One region of the Nocardioides sp. S5 genome, then DNA from elsewhere that is predicted to be linked to it. Evidence: riboswitches for the same ligand, from Rfam matches in the RefSeq annotation. Region 1 holds a riboswitch; the other holds the start of a gene.

Region 1 (7,184 bases):
CTGGTAGAGGGGGACGGTGCCGATGGGGACCGGCGAGTTGCGCAGGATCCACTCGCGGGTGGTGTGGATGTCCTCGCCCGTGGAGAGGTCCATGACGGTGTCGGCGCCCCACGTGGTCGCCCAGGTCAGCTTGTCGACCTCCTCGGCGATGCTGCTGGTGACGGCGCTGTTGCCGATGTTGGCGTTGATCTTCACCAGGAACGCGCGGCCGATGATCATCGGCTCCGACTCCGGGTGGTTGACGTTGGCGGGGATGATCGCGCGGCCGGCGGCGACCTCGCTGCGGACCAGCTCCACGTCGCAGCCCTCGCGGGCGGCGACGTACTCCATCTCCGCGGTGACGACGCCACGGCGGGCGTGGTGGAGCTGGGTGACGTTGCCGCCCGCCACCGCCCGGCGCGGACGTCGTCGCTCACCGCGCCACGCGCCGCGGGTCGATCCACGGCGTACGGCGGAGCGGCCGTCGTCGCGCAGCAGGGCCTCGCGACCGGCGTACTCCTCGGTGTCGCCACGGTCCTCGATCCACCCGGCCCGCAGCGCGGGCAGGCCGGTCTCGGCGTCGGACCCCGGTCCGGAGGTGGAGTAGAGGTCGAAGGTCTCGCCGTTGGTCAGGTGGACGCGGGTGGCGGGGACGCCGAGCGGGCCGGTGAGCACGCGCTCGTGGGCGGGGTGGACGGTCATGCGGGTTCCTCCTGGGTGGGTGGTGGGGCCTGGACGAGGTGGGAGACGGGGCCGCGACCGCGCCCCAGCCGCCAGCCGCTGCTGGCGGCGAGGCGGGCGCCGACGAAGGCCGCGGCATCGCCGGCGGCGTCCTCGAGGTCGGCGCCGTGGGCGAGGCCGGCGGCGAGCGCGGCGGCGTAGGTGCACCCGCTGCCGTGGTCGGCCGTGGTCGCCACGCCCGGGTGGCGCAGCGGCACGGGCGCGCCTCCGGGTCGGCAGAGCCAGTCGGTGCACGTCGCGCCCGGATCGCCCGGACGCCACTCGGGCCCGCCGGTGACGACGACCGCGCAGCCGAGGTCGGCGAGCGCCGCGGCCAGGTCGGGCGCCGACCCGTCGCGGCCGGCGAGGGCGCGGGCCTCGGACAGGTTGGGCGTGGCGACGAGCGCCCGGGGCAGCAGCGCCTCGCGGTAGGCCGCGACGACGGCGGCGCCGCCGAGCACCGCGCCGCTGGTGGCCACGAGCACGGGGTCGACCACGAGGGGCAGGTGGCCGAGCCGGGTGGCGACCAGGTCGACGACCTCGGGTGAGCCGAGCATCCCGGTCTTCACGACCGCGACCGGCAGGTCGCCCAGGACGGCCTCGACCTGGGCCGCGACGGTGGCCGCGGGGACCGGGTGGACCGCGTGGACGCCGGTGGTGTCCTGCGCCGTCACCGCGGTCACGGCACAGGCGCCGTGGCAGCCGAGCGCAGCGACCGTGGCGAGGTCGGCCGCGAGCCCGGCGGCTCCACCACTGTCGGTGCCCGCGACGGCGAGCACCACCGGCGGGGTCAGCACCCGGTCTCCCGCAGCAGCCCGGCCACGACGCGTGCCGGGTCGGCAGCCCGCATCACCGCGCCCATCACCGCGACGCCGTGGGCGCCGGCCCCCCGGGCAGCGGCGGCGGTGGTCACGTCGACGCCGCCCAGCGCCAGCACTGGGACGGGGTGCCCCGCGAACGCCGCGGGTGGCAGGGCGGGTCCGTGCCCCGGCTTGCTCGCGCTGGCGGCGTACGGCGAGAGGGTGACCCACGCGGCGCCCTCGGCCGCTGCGACCGCCACCTCTCCCGGGGCGTGGCACGACCGTCCCCAGCGACCCTCGCCCGGAGGTCGCTGGTGGGCGGCCAGGTGCAGGCCGTGGGCGGCCGGGTCGGGGAGCCGTGAGGACAGCACCGTGAGCCCGTCGACGGCGGCCAGCCGGGCGACGAGCGCGTGCCGGCGCGAGGCGTCGAGGTCGTGCTCGCGCACGACGACCGCCTCCAGCCCGGCGTCGGCGCACTCCAGGACGGTGCGCACGAGGCCGCGACCGAGGCGGAGCTGGGAGCGGTCGGTCAGCAGGACGAGCCGGGGGACCACGTCACCCTCCCCTCGGTCGGGCTGGAGGCCCGCGCCGTGTCGCGGCGCGGGATGCGGCCGGCGTCCCGGGCAGCGGCGCCGGCCGCCACGGCCAGCCGCAGGGCGTGGGCCATCCGCTCGGGGTCCGCGGAGCGGGTGACCGCGGTCGCGGCCAGCACCGCGTCACACCCGAGCTCCAGCGCGAGCGCCGCGTCGGAGGCGGTGCCGACGCCCGCGTCGAGCACCACGGGCACGTCGACCGCGGCGACCACCGCCTCGATCGCGTAGGGGTTGAGGACGCCCAGGCCCGAGCCGATCGGCGACCCCAGCGGCATCACCGCGGCGCACCCGGCATCGGCGAGGCGGCGTGCCACGACGGGGTCGTCGGTGGTGTAGGGGAGCACCGTGAAGCCGCGGCTCACGAGCTCCTCGGCCGCCTCCACGAGATCCACGACGTCGGGCATCAGGGTGGTCTCGTCGCCCACGACCTCCAGCTTGACCCAGGTGGTGCCGAGCGCCTCGCGGGCCAGCTCGGCGGTGAGCACGGCCTCGCGCGCCGACAGGCAGCCGGCCGTGTTGGGCAGGACCGGCACGCCGTGCTCCCGCAGGACCGACAGGATGCCACCGGCGGCGGTGCTCGACGTACGCCGCACGCTGACGGTCACCAGCCCGGGACGGGCGGCGGCCAGCACCGGGCCGAGCAGGTCGGGGCGCGGCAGCCCGCCCGTGCCCAGGAACAGGCGCGAGGCCAGGCGGGTGCCCGCGATGACGAGGTCGCTCATCCGCCTGCCACCGCCGTCACCACGTCGACCACGTCGCCGTCGGCCAGCACGACGCGGCCGTGGTCTGCGCGGGGCACGACCTCGAGGTTGACCGCTGCTGCGTGCCCGACGGGCAGGGGTCCGACGAGGTCGGCGAGCGTCGTGACGTCCACGTCGAGCGGGACGCCGTTGAGGGTCAGGTGCACGGTGGTCCTCCTGGGGCGGTGGGGGTGGCGAGGAGTCGTCGGGGGTCGACGGCCGGGTCGGGCGCGGCACCCTCGAGGGCGTCGGCGAGGAACCGCGCGGTCAGCGGCGCGAGGAGCACGCCGTGGCGGAAGTGACCCGCTGCGAGCCACGTCCGCGGGTCGTGGGTCGGGCCGATGAGGGGCAGGTGGTCGCGCGTCGCCGGTCGGTCCCGGGCGGCGCACGCGAGGACCTCGGCCCGGTCGAGCGCGGGCAGCAGGACGCGTGCTGCGCGCAGCAGCCGCAGCACCCCGCCGGCGGTCGGGACCGGTGGCTCGTCGTGCTCCTCCACCGTGGCGCCCACGACGACCTCGCCCCCCTCGTGCGGCACGACGTAGACGTGCTCGCCGGCCACCCATCCGCGCACGACGTGGCGCGGCGGGTCCGAGGTGTGCAGCCGGACCACCTCGCCCCGCACACCGCGCAGCAAGTGGGTCCACGGCTCGGGGAGCCGGGCGCCCGTGGCGAGGACGACCGCGTCGGCGGTGGCCCGGGGCTCGCGGGCGTGCACGCGACCCGCGAGCCGCCGCAGCAGGGCCGCGACGACGGCGCGCGGGTCCACGGCGCGGTCCTCGACACGCGCACCTGCGGACACCCGGCCCAGGCCCGGCTCGAGCCGGCGCACCTGGGCAGGGGCGAGGAGGTCGGTCACGACACCGAGCCCGGCCAGCAGCTCGACCTGGCGCCGGACGTCGTGCCGGTCGTCGGCATCGTGCCCGACCAGGAGGGTGCCGTGGTCGTGCAGCGGCACGCCGAGGCGAGCGGCGTACGACGGCCACAGCCGTGCGCTCTCGACGCCGAGCCGGTGGACGTCCTGCTCCCCGTGCCAGGCCTCCCCGGCCGGCGACAGCATCCCGGCGGCGACGGCCGACGCGCCGCTGCCGACCGCGCGGTCGACCACGACGACGTCGTGCCCACGCGCGAGCAGCTCGTCGGCGCACGCCAGTCCGACGACGCCGCCCCCGAGGACGTGCACCCGCATCAGCCGAGCTCCCGGACCAGCTCCTTCGCTGCTGCCAGAGGGTCGGGGTCCCGCCAGATCGCGCCCAGCACGGCCACGCCGTGGGCGCCGGCGGCCAGCGCCGGGCGTACGCGGCCGGGGCCGATGCCGCCGATCGCCACCAGCGGCAGCACGCCGCACGCGTCGGTGATCGCGGACGTGCCGAGCGCGGGCGGCAGGCCGGTCTTGCTCGCGGTGTCGTGGACCGGGCCGAAGCCGGCGTACGACGCCCCGTCCGCGGCCGCCCGCTCGACCGCCTCCCGGTCGCGACAGGTCGCGCCGATCAGGAGGTGGGGAGCGATGGCCGCGGCCAGCTCGACGGGGAGGTCGTGCTCGCCGAGGTGGACCCCGTCCGCGCCCGTGGCGAGGGCGACGTCGAGCTGGTCGTCGACGACGACGGTCGCGCCCAGCGGCCGGACCGCAGCGACGACGACACGGGTGAGCTCGACGAGCTCGCGGGTGGTGGCGGTCTTGTCGCGGACCTGGAACCCGTCGATCCCGGCCAGCGCCAGGTCTGCCAGGAGGGACAGGTCGTCGGTCGAGGAGACCAGGCTGAAGATGCGTGGCAGTGACACCGGAACTCACTTCCTTCGCCGGCATGACCCGGATCAGGTGCGACGGTCGGAGCGGTGTACAGCTCCCTCTCAGCCCGCTACCGCGGACTCCCGTGTGGACGGCGTGGACGTTAGCAGACCCGCGCAGGCGGGCCCGCTAGCGCGGCGGCACCTCGCCGTTGGCGACCGCCTCGATCCAGTCGACGACCTCGTCGGGGAGGTAGGCCCCCTGCGGGGTGTCGTGCCCCGCTCCCCACGCGTCGGTCGACACGACGCCGCCCGCGCGGTTGATCTCCGCCATCACGGTGGGCGTGACCTCGTCGCCGTTGTGGGCGACGAGCCAGTCCCGGGTCTCCTGCGACAGCCGGGGCCACCAGGCTTCGATCGATGTGGGCATGCCGTCAAGGTAGCCCCGAAGGCCGTGGGGTCCTAGAACTCGGTGGTGCCGCGCAGCCGCCGCGGCCGGCCGTCCGGGTCGTAGAGCAGACGGTAGGCGGGGCCGGCCCACCGCGTCGTACGCCGGGGGAGCGAGGGCGGCTCGTGGACGCCGATGCGGCTGCCGGCGGCTCCGACGCGCTCGCGCCACAGGTCGAGCGCGCCGTCCAGGTCGGCGAGTCGCGGGTCGTCCTCGGGCAGCCCGAGGTGCTCGGCCCACAACGACGTACGCAGGGTGCGTGGGAGCTCGCCCTCGGGGTCGACGACCGCGCAGGTCAGCTCGGAGTCGTGGGTCCACGAGCGCAGGTTGAGGTTGTCCGAGCCGATGGTCATCCACTCGTCGTCGACGAGGCAGACCTTGGCGTGGACGTAGACGGGCGTGCCGGCGGCGTTCTCCAGGTCGAACATCGCGAAGCGCTCGCCGCCCGCGGCGCGCAGACTCTCCCACGCGAGCCGCTGGCCGTGGTGGATGGGTGGGCCGCCGATGCGGCCGTCGGACTCGGGGAAGCGCGGCACGACCGCGATGACCTCGAGGCCGGGCTCGCGGCGCAGCGCGTCGGCGAGGGTGGTGGCCACGACGTCGGACCAGAAGTACTGGTCCTCGATGTAGACCAGGCGTCGCGCCCGGCTGAAGGCGCGCGAGTAGCCGCGCGCGATCGAGCGCTCACCGTCGGGGGCGAACGGGTAGTGCGGGCGCTTGAAGGGGTAGGTCCGCAGGATCTGCACCTGGTGGCGCCCGGCGGCGGGCGGCGGGTCCCAGCTCTCCGGCAGCTGCTGGGGGTGCCGCGGCATTCGCGCGATCCGCTGGGCGACGGCGCGGTAGGGGTTGCGGTGGTCGAGCGGCGTCGGGTCGTCCCACCGCTCGGCGAAGGTGTCGACCACGTGCGCGACCGCCGGGCCGCGGATCTCCGCCATCGCGTCGTGCCAGGGCGGCGAGTCGCCGTAGCGGTCGTCCAGCGGCGCGACCTGCGGGTCGCCGGCGTGCGCGGCGTCGTCGCGGCGGCTGTAGCAGAGGTCGATCCCGCCGACGAAGGCCACGTCGTCCTGCGGCCGGTCCCGGTGGCGTACGACGAGCAGCTTCTGGTGGTGCGAGCCGCCGTAGCGCACCCGCTCGTCGAGCAGCGCCTCGCCGCCGCACTCGTTGATGATCCGCCCGAGGTGCCCGTTCTCCTCGCCGTTGAGCTGCCCGGGGTGCGAGCGCCACATGAGCGCGCGGACCTCGACGTCGCGCGCGGCGGCCGCGCGCAGCAGCTGGGCCACGGTCGGCCCGTCGTCGGTCAGCCGCTCGTCGGCGTCGCCGCGCCAGTCGGTGAAGTAGACCCGGTCGCCGGCCTCCGTCGCGCCGACGACCTCGACCAGGCGGGCGAAGTAGGTCGCGCCGTGGACCCGCGGCACGACGAGGTTGCCCGAGGTCCAGGGACGCTCGCTCTCGGGCAGGAACCACTCGCTCACCCCTTCAGGTTGGCACCTGTCGGGGTCGGAGTCGACGCCTGTGCCACCCTCAGGGAGTGGCTGCAGATCGTGCCCTCACCGCCGACACTCTCGGCGCCTGGCTGTTCAAGGCGACCGGCTCAGATCCCTCGACGCAGGCGCACCTGCGCACCGGTTTTGCCGACGTGCGGGCACGGTGCGTGCGGCCGACCTACCGCACCGACCTGGTGGAGGCGGGGCAGCGGGTGCTGCTGTGGGTGAGCGGCACCGGGGCCGGCATCCACGCCTACGGGCGCACGACCGGCCCGGCGCGCGCCGGCGAGGTCCCGCTGGTGCTCACGCCCCTCGATCCGCCACTGCTGCGCTCCGAGCTGGTCGGGCACGCCGACCTCGCGGGCCTCGAGGTGATCCGGATGCCGGCCGGCAGCAACCCGTCCTACGTCACCCCCGCCGAGCTCGAGGTGCTCGTCGGCATGCGGGAGGAGCTCGGCCGGGCCGGGTGAGGCGCGTGAGCCCGTGCCACCCAGTTTTCACGCCCGAAACATTCGCGGAGCCCGCTGACAACATCGGCTTCCTACCGTCCTCGGCATGACCAAGCGCCAGAGGATCGTCGTCGTCGGGCACGGCATGGTGGGCCACCGCTTCGCCCAGGCCGCCGTCGAGCGCGGCCTGACCGAGACCCACGACGTCGTCGTCTTCGGCGAGGAGCCGCGGGCGGCCTACGACCG
Region 2 (7,184 bases), 140 kb from region 1:
CACGACCGGCAGCGTCGGGCTCTCGTCGCGGGCGAGGAAGGACGTCGCACCGAACTCGCCGAGCGAGGCGGCGAAGGCGAAGCCGCTCGCGGCGAGCATCGGCTTCCACACCACCGGCAGGTCGACGGTGAGCAGGGTGCGCCAGGCCGACGCACCGAGGGAGGCAGCCGCCTGGCGCTGGCGGTCGTCGATGCCGCCGAGGACGGGCGTGAGGGTGCGGACGACGAGGGGCAGCGCCACGAGCGCCTGGGCCATCGGCACCAGGAGCGGCGAGTCGCGCAGGTCCAGCGGCGGCTGGTCGAGGGTGATGAGGAAGCCGAAGCCGAGCGTCACTGCGCTCACCCCCAGCGGCAGCATGAAGAAGCCGTCGAGGCTCGACCGCACGCGACGCTCGGCGACCGAGTGCGAGCGGCGCGTGACGATGACCGAGACCAGCACGCCCACGAGCAACGCCATCCACGTCGCGTCGACGGCGGTGCGGAGGCTGGTGGCGAGCGCCGACGTCGCCGGAACCAGCAGGGCCTGGTTGTCGCCGGCCGTCGTGAGGGCGCGGTAGTTGTCCAGCCCCCAGCCGTCGCCGACGCTGAGCGAGCCGGCCACCAGGGTGAGGATCGGCAGGAGCATCGCGCCGAGCACCAGCAGCGTGGCGACGACGACGGGTGCGTCACTGCGGCGTACGGCGCGCACCGGGGTCACGGCACGCTGGGCCGTCGGATCGGGTGTCGCGCGCAGCCGGGCCGCCATCGCGAGCAGGAGTACCACCACCACGATCTGCAGCACCGACAGCGCGGCGGCCGCTCGCAGGTCGAAGACCGTGGTGGTCAGGAGGTAGATCTCGGTCTCCACCGTCGCGTGGCGGACCCCGCCGAGGGTGAGCACGATGCCGAAGGCGGTGGCGCAGAAGAGGAAGACGATGCTCGCGGCGCCGACGATCGCCGGGCGCAGCGCCGGCAGCGTGACGGTGCGCAGCACCTGCCACGGCGAGGCGCCGAGGGCGGCGGCGGCCTGACCCGGGCGGGGGTCGAGCGACTCCCACGCGACGCCGACCGTGCGCACCACGACGGCGACGTTGAAGAAGACCAGGCCGCACACGATCGCGAACGGAGTCCCGTCGAGGCCGAGGAACCCGAGCGGGCCGCCTTCCCCGAGCAGCTGGCGGAACGCGACGCCCACCACCACGGTCGGCAGCACGAAGGGCACCAGCAGCGCCGCGCGCACCGCCGCCCGTCCGGGCAGCGCGAGCCGGTGCAGGGCGTACGCCGCGGGCAGCCCGAGGACGACCGCCAGCAGCGTCGCCGTGCCCGAGCTCCACACGGTGAACCACGCGACGCGGTGGACCCTCGGGCGGGCGAGCACCTCGAGCACCGCGCCCGGGGCCAGCCTGCCGTCGACGACGAAGCCCTCCGCGAGCATGCCGCTCACCGGCAGGACGAACAGCACGCCGAGCACCAGCACCGGCCCGGCGGCCAGCGCCAGCAAGGCGAGGATGCGCCTCAACGCGAGATGACGTCCGTCCACTCGGTCAGCCACTGCTCACGGTTGGCCGCGATCTCCTCCGGCGACACCTCGTAGGGGTCGGTCGGCTGGGGCGCGAACTGCGCCCAGTCGTCGGGGACGGTCGCACCGGGCATCACCGGGAAGACGTACATCGACTCCGGGAGCGCGCTCTGCACCTCGTCGGTGAGCATCCAGTCGATCAGCGCGGCTGCGCCCTCGGGGTTGTCGGCGCCGGCCAGCACGCCGGCGTACTCCACCTGGCGGAAGCACGTGTCGAGGAGCGCGGCCGTGGTGGTCTCCCCGTCGGCCACCGTGAAGGCCGGGGACGAGTCGTAGGACACCACGATCGGGCGGGTGCCGTTCTTCGAGCCGGCGGTGAAGTCGCCGTAGTAGGCGTCCTCCCAGCCGTCGACGACCTTGGCGCCGTTGGCGAGCAGGTCGGTCCAGTAGGACGCCCAGTCGTCGCCGTGCTCGGCGACGGTGGCCAGGAAGAAGGCCATGCCCGGGCTGCTGGTCGAGGCGCCGGGCGTGACGAGCAGGTCGGCGTACGCCGGGTCGGTGAGGTCGGCGAGCGTCTGCGGGGGCTCCAGGCCCTCCTCGGCGAACCAGGCGGTGTCGACGTTGACGCACACGCTCGCGGAGTCGATCGCGACGAGGCGGTCGCTGCCCTCGGGGAGCGCGTACTCCTCCGGCGGGGTCACCGACGTGGTGACCTCGGCGAAGGCACCCTCGCCGAGCGGTCGCGACGCGAAGGTGTTGTCGATGCCGAAGGCGGCGTCGGCGATCGGGTTGTCGGCGGTGAGGCTGAGCTTGGTCGCGAGCGTGCCGGCGTCACCGGCGGCGCGGACCTCGAGGGTGTAGCCGGTCTCGTCCTCGAAGGAGCGCACGAGCTTCTTCGGCAGGTTGAAGGACTCGTGCGTGGCGAGGACGACGGTCCCGCCGGCCGCACCGGCGGGACTGCTCCCGCCATCGGGGGCGGACGTCGACGGGTCGGTGGCCTCGCCCCCGGTGAGGCTGCAGCTGGTGAGCAGCAGCGCGGCCAGGAACGGGGTGAGGCCCGTGGCGAGGGCAGCGCGGACGGTCGTTCGGTGCATGGTGACTCCCTATCGCCGGTGCTAACCGGATCAGGTTCGTAGGGTCTGCGGCTGGTCCGCACTCTCAGCACGCCTGCGCGTGCTCCCCTGTCTTGTGGGACCAGCCTAGCCCCGGGGCCGGTGCCCCTACGCTCACCCCATGCCCAGCCTCCGCCACGCCCTGCTGGCCTCCGTCATCCCGCGCCTCCGCAGGGCCGGCGACCTCGACTCCGAGCCGCTGGAGCGGGCCCGGGTCGAGGCCTGCCACCGCGACCTCGACCGGAGCCTCCCCACGCGCGGCACGCCCGGCTTCGCGAAGAGGTGGGAGGTCGAGGTCGCCGACATCGGCTTCCCGTGCCACGTCCTGACCCCGCGCCTGCGCCACGTGCACCGGACGCTCTACTACGTGCACGGCGGCGCCTTCATGGCCCCGATCGACGCGGTCCACGTGCGCTACGCCACCCGGCTCGCCGACGCCATCGGCGCCCGGGTCGTGATGCCCGACTACCCCCTCGCCCCCGAGCACACCTGGGCCGACTCCCACGACGCGCTCGTGTCGGACGCCGCGCGCTGGGCGGACGAGGAGGGCGGCATCGTGCTGGCCGGCGACTCCGCCGGCGGCGGCCTGGCGCTCGCGATGGCGCTGTCGGTGCGCGAGCGCGGCCTGACGCCCGCGACGCACCTGGTGATGCACGCACCGTGGGTCGACCTCACGACGTCGACGCCCGAGACGCGCGACGTCGACGCCGTCGACCCGTGGCTGTTCCACAGCAAGCTCGAGGCGTACGCCCTGTGGTGGGCCGGCTCGGAGGCCGACCTCGCCCGCCCCGAGGTCTCCCCCGCCCTCGCCGACCTGGCGGGGCTCCCGAAGGCGCTGATGCTCTACGGCACCCGCGACCTGCTGCACCCCGGCTGCCGGCTGCTGGCGCGGCGCGCCACCGAGGCCGGCTGGGACCTCACCTCGATCGAGGAGCCCGACCTGCTCCACGTCTACGGCCTCCTCCCGTTCATCCCGGAGGCTCGCCGCGCCTTCACCCAGGTCGTGGACTTCCTGCGATGAGCGTCCGCGTGCTGACGACCACCGTCGACGACCTGGACCCGCGGACGGCGTACGCCGTGTGGCGGCTGCGCCAGGAGGTCTTCGTGGTCGAGCAGGACTGCCCCTACCCCGACCTCGACGGCCGCGACCTCGAGCCGGCGACGCGCCACGTCGTGCTGCTCGAGGACGACGCGGTCCTCGGCACCCTGAGGGTGCTCGACGACGGCGGCTGGGCACGCATCGGCCGGGTCGTGGTCGCCCGGTCGGCCCGAGGTCGCGGCCTCGCCGCGATGCTGATGGACGAGGCGATGGCACTGTGCGGCGACCGCGAGGTGCGCCTCGACGCGCAGACCCCGCTGGCCGGGTTCTACGCCGACCACGGCTTCGAGGTGGCCGGGCCCGAGTTCGACGAGGACGGGATCATGCACGTGCCGATGCGCCGAGCGGCGCAGCGCTAGACCGCTCCGGTCGTCATGATGGGAGCGTGCCCCTCAACGTCGAGCTCGCGGAGATCAGGGACTTCCTCGCCGCCCACGTCCCCTTCGACTCCCTCCCGGCCGCCGTCCTCGAGTCGGTCCCGCCCCGGTTGAGCATCGGCTACCACCGCCGCGGCAGCGTGGTGCTGGCCCGGGGCAGCACGCCGGTCGAGCTGCTGGTGGTGAGGTCGGGGGCCGTCGAGCTCCGGGACCCCGACGGCGAGCTGGTCGAGCGGGGAGCTGCCGGGACCTGCGTCGGTGGTGCCGCGCTGGCGACCGGCACGCCGCAGCCGGTGACCGTCCGGGCGATCGAGGACACCCTCGTCCTGGCCTTCCCCGCCGACCTGTTCCACCAGCTCCGTGGGCAGCACACCGACTTCGCGGCCTTCTTCGAGCACCGCGCCGGCATGCTGCGCGACGCCGTGGCCCGGCAGCGGGAGCACGTCAGCGGAGCCGACCGGTCGGTGCTGTCCGGGACGGTGGGCGACCTGGTGACCCGGGGACCGGTGAGCATCCGTGCCGACGCCTCCGTCCTGGACGCGGCCCGGCTGATGTCGGCGGAGCGGATCTCCTCGGTGCTGGTCACCGACGGGGAGGCCCTCGTCGGCATCATGACGGACCGGGACCTGCGCACTCGGGTGCTGGCCGCCTCGGTGGACCCGGCGGGTCCCGTGTCCGCGGTGATGACGCCGGACCCGGCGACCGCCCACCCCGACGCCCCGGCCCTGGAGGCGCTGCTCGAGCTGGTGCGCCGCAACATCCACCACCTGCCGGTGGTCGAGGACGACCGACCCGTCGGCATGGTCACGGCCACCGACCTGCTCCGGCTGCAGCAGGCCAACCCCGTCTTCCTCGTCGGCGACATCGCCAAGGCGCCGGACGTCGCCACCATCGCGGACCTGGCGAGCCGCCTGCAGCGCGTGGTCGCCGGGCTCGTCCGGCAGGGCACGTCGGCCCACGACGCCGGCCGCGTCGTCACCACCGTCGGGGACGCGATCGAGCAACGGGTCATCGCGCTCGCCGAGGCCGGGCTCGGTCCGCCACCGGTGCCGTACGCCTGGCTCACGCTGGGCTCCCGGGCCCGCTTCGAGCAGGCCCTGGCGCCCGACCAGGACCACGCACTGGTGCTGCACGACGACTACGTGCCCGACCTGCACGCGGCGTACTTCGCCGAGCTCGCCGAGCAGGTCACGAGCGGCCTGGAGACCATCGGCTACCCGCGGTGCCGCGGGGACAAGATGGCCACGAACCCCCGGTGGCGCCAGCCGCTCGGCACCTGGCACGTCCACGTCGCGAGCTGGGTCGGCACGCCCACCCCGGAGGCGATCCTGGAGGCCAGCGTGTTCTTCGACGTGCGCCACCAGTACGGCGACCCCGAGCTGACCGCAGCGCTGGTGGCACACCAGCGTCGGGCCGCGCGGGCCACGCCGATCTTCCTGGCCCACCTCGCGGCCGCCGCGGCGTCGCACCACACGCCGCTCGGCTTCTTCCGCGGGCTCGTCGTGGACCGGTCCGGGGAGCACCGCGACACCCTGGACGTGAAGCGGGGCGGCATCAACACCATCGTCGAGATCGCCCGCCTGCACGGGCTGGCGTGCGGGTCGTCGGCGATGTCGACCCTCGCCCGGCTCGAGGACGCCGTCGCCGCCGGTCGCGTGAGCCCGACGCTGGCGGCCGACCTGCGCGACGCGTGGGAGTTCCTCGGGCACCTGCGGCTGCGGCACCAAGTCGCCCAGGTGCGCGCGGGGAGACCGGCCGACAACTGGGTCGACCCGTCGGTGCTCAGCGACTTCGAGAAGCGGCACCTGAAGGCGGCGTTCGGCGTCATCCGGTCCGCGCAGGGTGCCATCGCACTGCGCTATCCCGTCCGCGAGATGACATGACACCTGACGACCGGATCCCGGTCGACCAGCTGTCCCTGCTCGCGGTGGACCTCGAGACCACCGGGCTCTCCGCCGCCCGCGACCACGTGCTGGCCGTGGGCTGGGTTCCGGTGGACGGCGGGCGCATCGACCTCTCCGGCGGCCGGCGCCACGTCGTACGCCATGACGACCCGGGCGATGCGGTCACCATCCACGGCCTGACCCACGACGACCTCGAGGAGGGCCGGCCCCTCGCGGAGGTGCTGGCCGAGCTGCGCCGCGCCCTGGCCGGACGCGTGCTCCTCGCCCACCACGCGCCGTTCGAGCTGGCCTTCCTCGACGCGGCCTTCCGCGCGGTGGGCGAGCCACCGGCCCTGCCTCCGGCCGTGTGCACCCTGGAGCTCCAGCGGCGCCTCCTGGGCCGTCACGGCGAGGTCGGCCCCGGGGAGCTCCGCCTCTGGGCGGCTCGAGCGCGTCATGGGCTGCCGGTGACGGCAGCCCATGACGCGCTGGGTGACGCGCTGGCCTGCGCCGAGCTCTACCTCGCCCAGGCCGCGGAGCTCGGCGCGAGCGGCCCCCTCAGCCTGGGCGACGTACGCCGACGCGAGCCGTGGCTCGACCGCCTCAGGGCCTGGTGGCGCGGACGTCGTTGAAAGGTGTCAGCCCACCTCGCCCTGCGCGTGCTTGGCGACGAGCTCGGTCCGGCCGGGGTAGCGGATCTCCTCGACCAGCTCCTGCATGATCGGGCTGGGCTTCGGGGTGAACTGCGACACGATGATCGTCACTGCGAAGTTGATCAGCATCCCGATCGTGCCGAAGCCCGTCTCCAGGATCCCGAAGACGCCCGCTCCGTTGCCGTAGATGTCGATCGTCCACAGCATGTAGGCCATCGTCGTGACGAGTCCGGCCACCATGCCCGCCGTGGCGCCCATGGCCGTGCAGTTCTTCCAGAAGATCCCGAGCACCAGGATCGGGAAGAAGCTCGCTGCTGCCAGCCCGAAGGCCAGCGCCACGACCTGGGCCACGAATCCGGGCGGGTTGATGCCGAGGTAGCCGGCGACCACGATCGCCCCGCCCATCGCGATGCGACCGACCATGAGCTGGCGCGCCTCGGTGGCCTGCGGGTTGATCTTCTTGAAGTAGACGTCGTTCGCGACCGCGCTGGAGATGACCAGCAGGAGGCCGGACGCCGTGGACAGCGCCGCGGCCAGGGCACCGGCCGCCACCAGGCCGACGA

Evidence for each region. A riboswitch is a leader RNA that binds a small molecule or an ion and turns the genes downstream of it on or off. The one in region 1 is predicted to bind thiamine pyrophosphate.
Region 2: another riboswitch for thiamine pyrophosphate. It lies ahead of CFI00_RS02795 (thiamine ABC transporter substrate-binding protein); the one in region 1 lies ahead of CFI00_RS02075 (thiamine phosphate synthase).

Annotation. Positions count from the first base shown of each region.
Region 1 covers NZ_CP022296.1:410,334-417,517, forward strand. Annotated here, with positions in the region: gene thiC (phosphomethylpyrimidine synthase ThiC) at 1-681, opposite strand, end outside; gene thiD (bifunctional hydroxymethylpyrimidine kinase/phosphomethylpyrimidine kinase) at 678-1,496, opposite strand; gene CFI00_RS02055 (thiamine phosphate synthase) at 1,490-2,053, opposite strand; gene CFI00_RS02060 (thiazole synthase) at 2,029-2,814, opposite strand; gene thiS (sulfur carrier protein ThiS) at 2,811-2,999, opposite strand; gene CFI00_RS02070 (FAD-dependent oxidoreductase) at 2,990-4,018, opposite strand; gene CFI00_RS02075 (thiamine phosphate synthase) at 4,018-4,611, opposite strand; TPP riboswitch at 4,605-4,715, opposite strand; gene CFI00_RS02080 (hypothetical protein) at 4,748-4,987, opposite strand; gene CFI00_RS02085 (phospholipase D-like domain-containing protein) at 5,020-6,477, opposite strand; gene CFI00_RS02090 (hypothetical protein) at 6,534-6,959, shown strand; gene nirB (nitrite reductase large subunit NirB) at 7,045-7,184, shown strand, end outside.
Region 2 covers NZ_CP022296.1:551,704-558,887, reverse strand. Annotated here, with positions in the region: gene CFI00_RS02800 (iron ABC transporter permease) at 1-1,497, opposite strand, end outside; gene CFI00_RS02795 (thiamine ABC transporter substrate-binding protein) at 1,494-2,591, opposite strand; TPP riboswitch at 2,581-2,690, opposite strand; gene CFI00_RS02790 (alpha/beta hydrolase) at 2,731-3,630, shown strand; gene CFI00_RS02785 (GNAT family N-acetyltransferase) at 3,627-4,067, shown strand; gene CFI00_RS02780 (putative nucleotidyltransferase substrate binding domain-containing protein) at 4,094-5,968, shown strand; gene CFI00_RS02775 (3'-5' exonuclease) at 5,965-6,600, shown strand; gene CFI00_RS02770 (sodium:solute symporter family protein) at 6,607-7,184, opposite strand, start outside.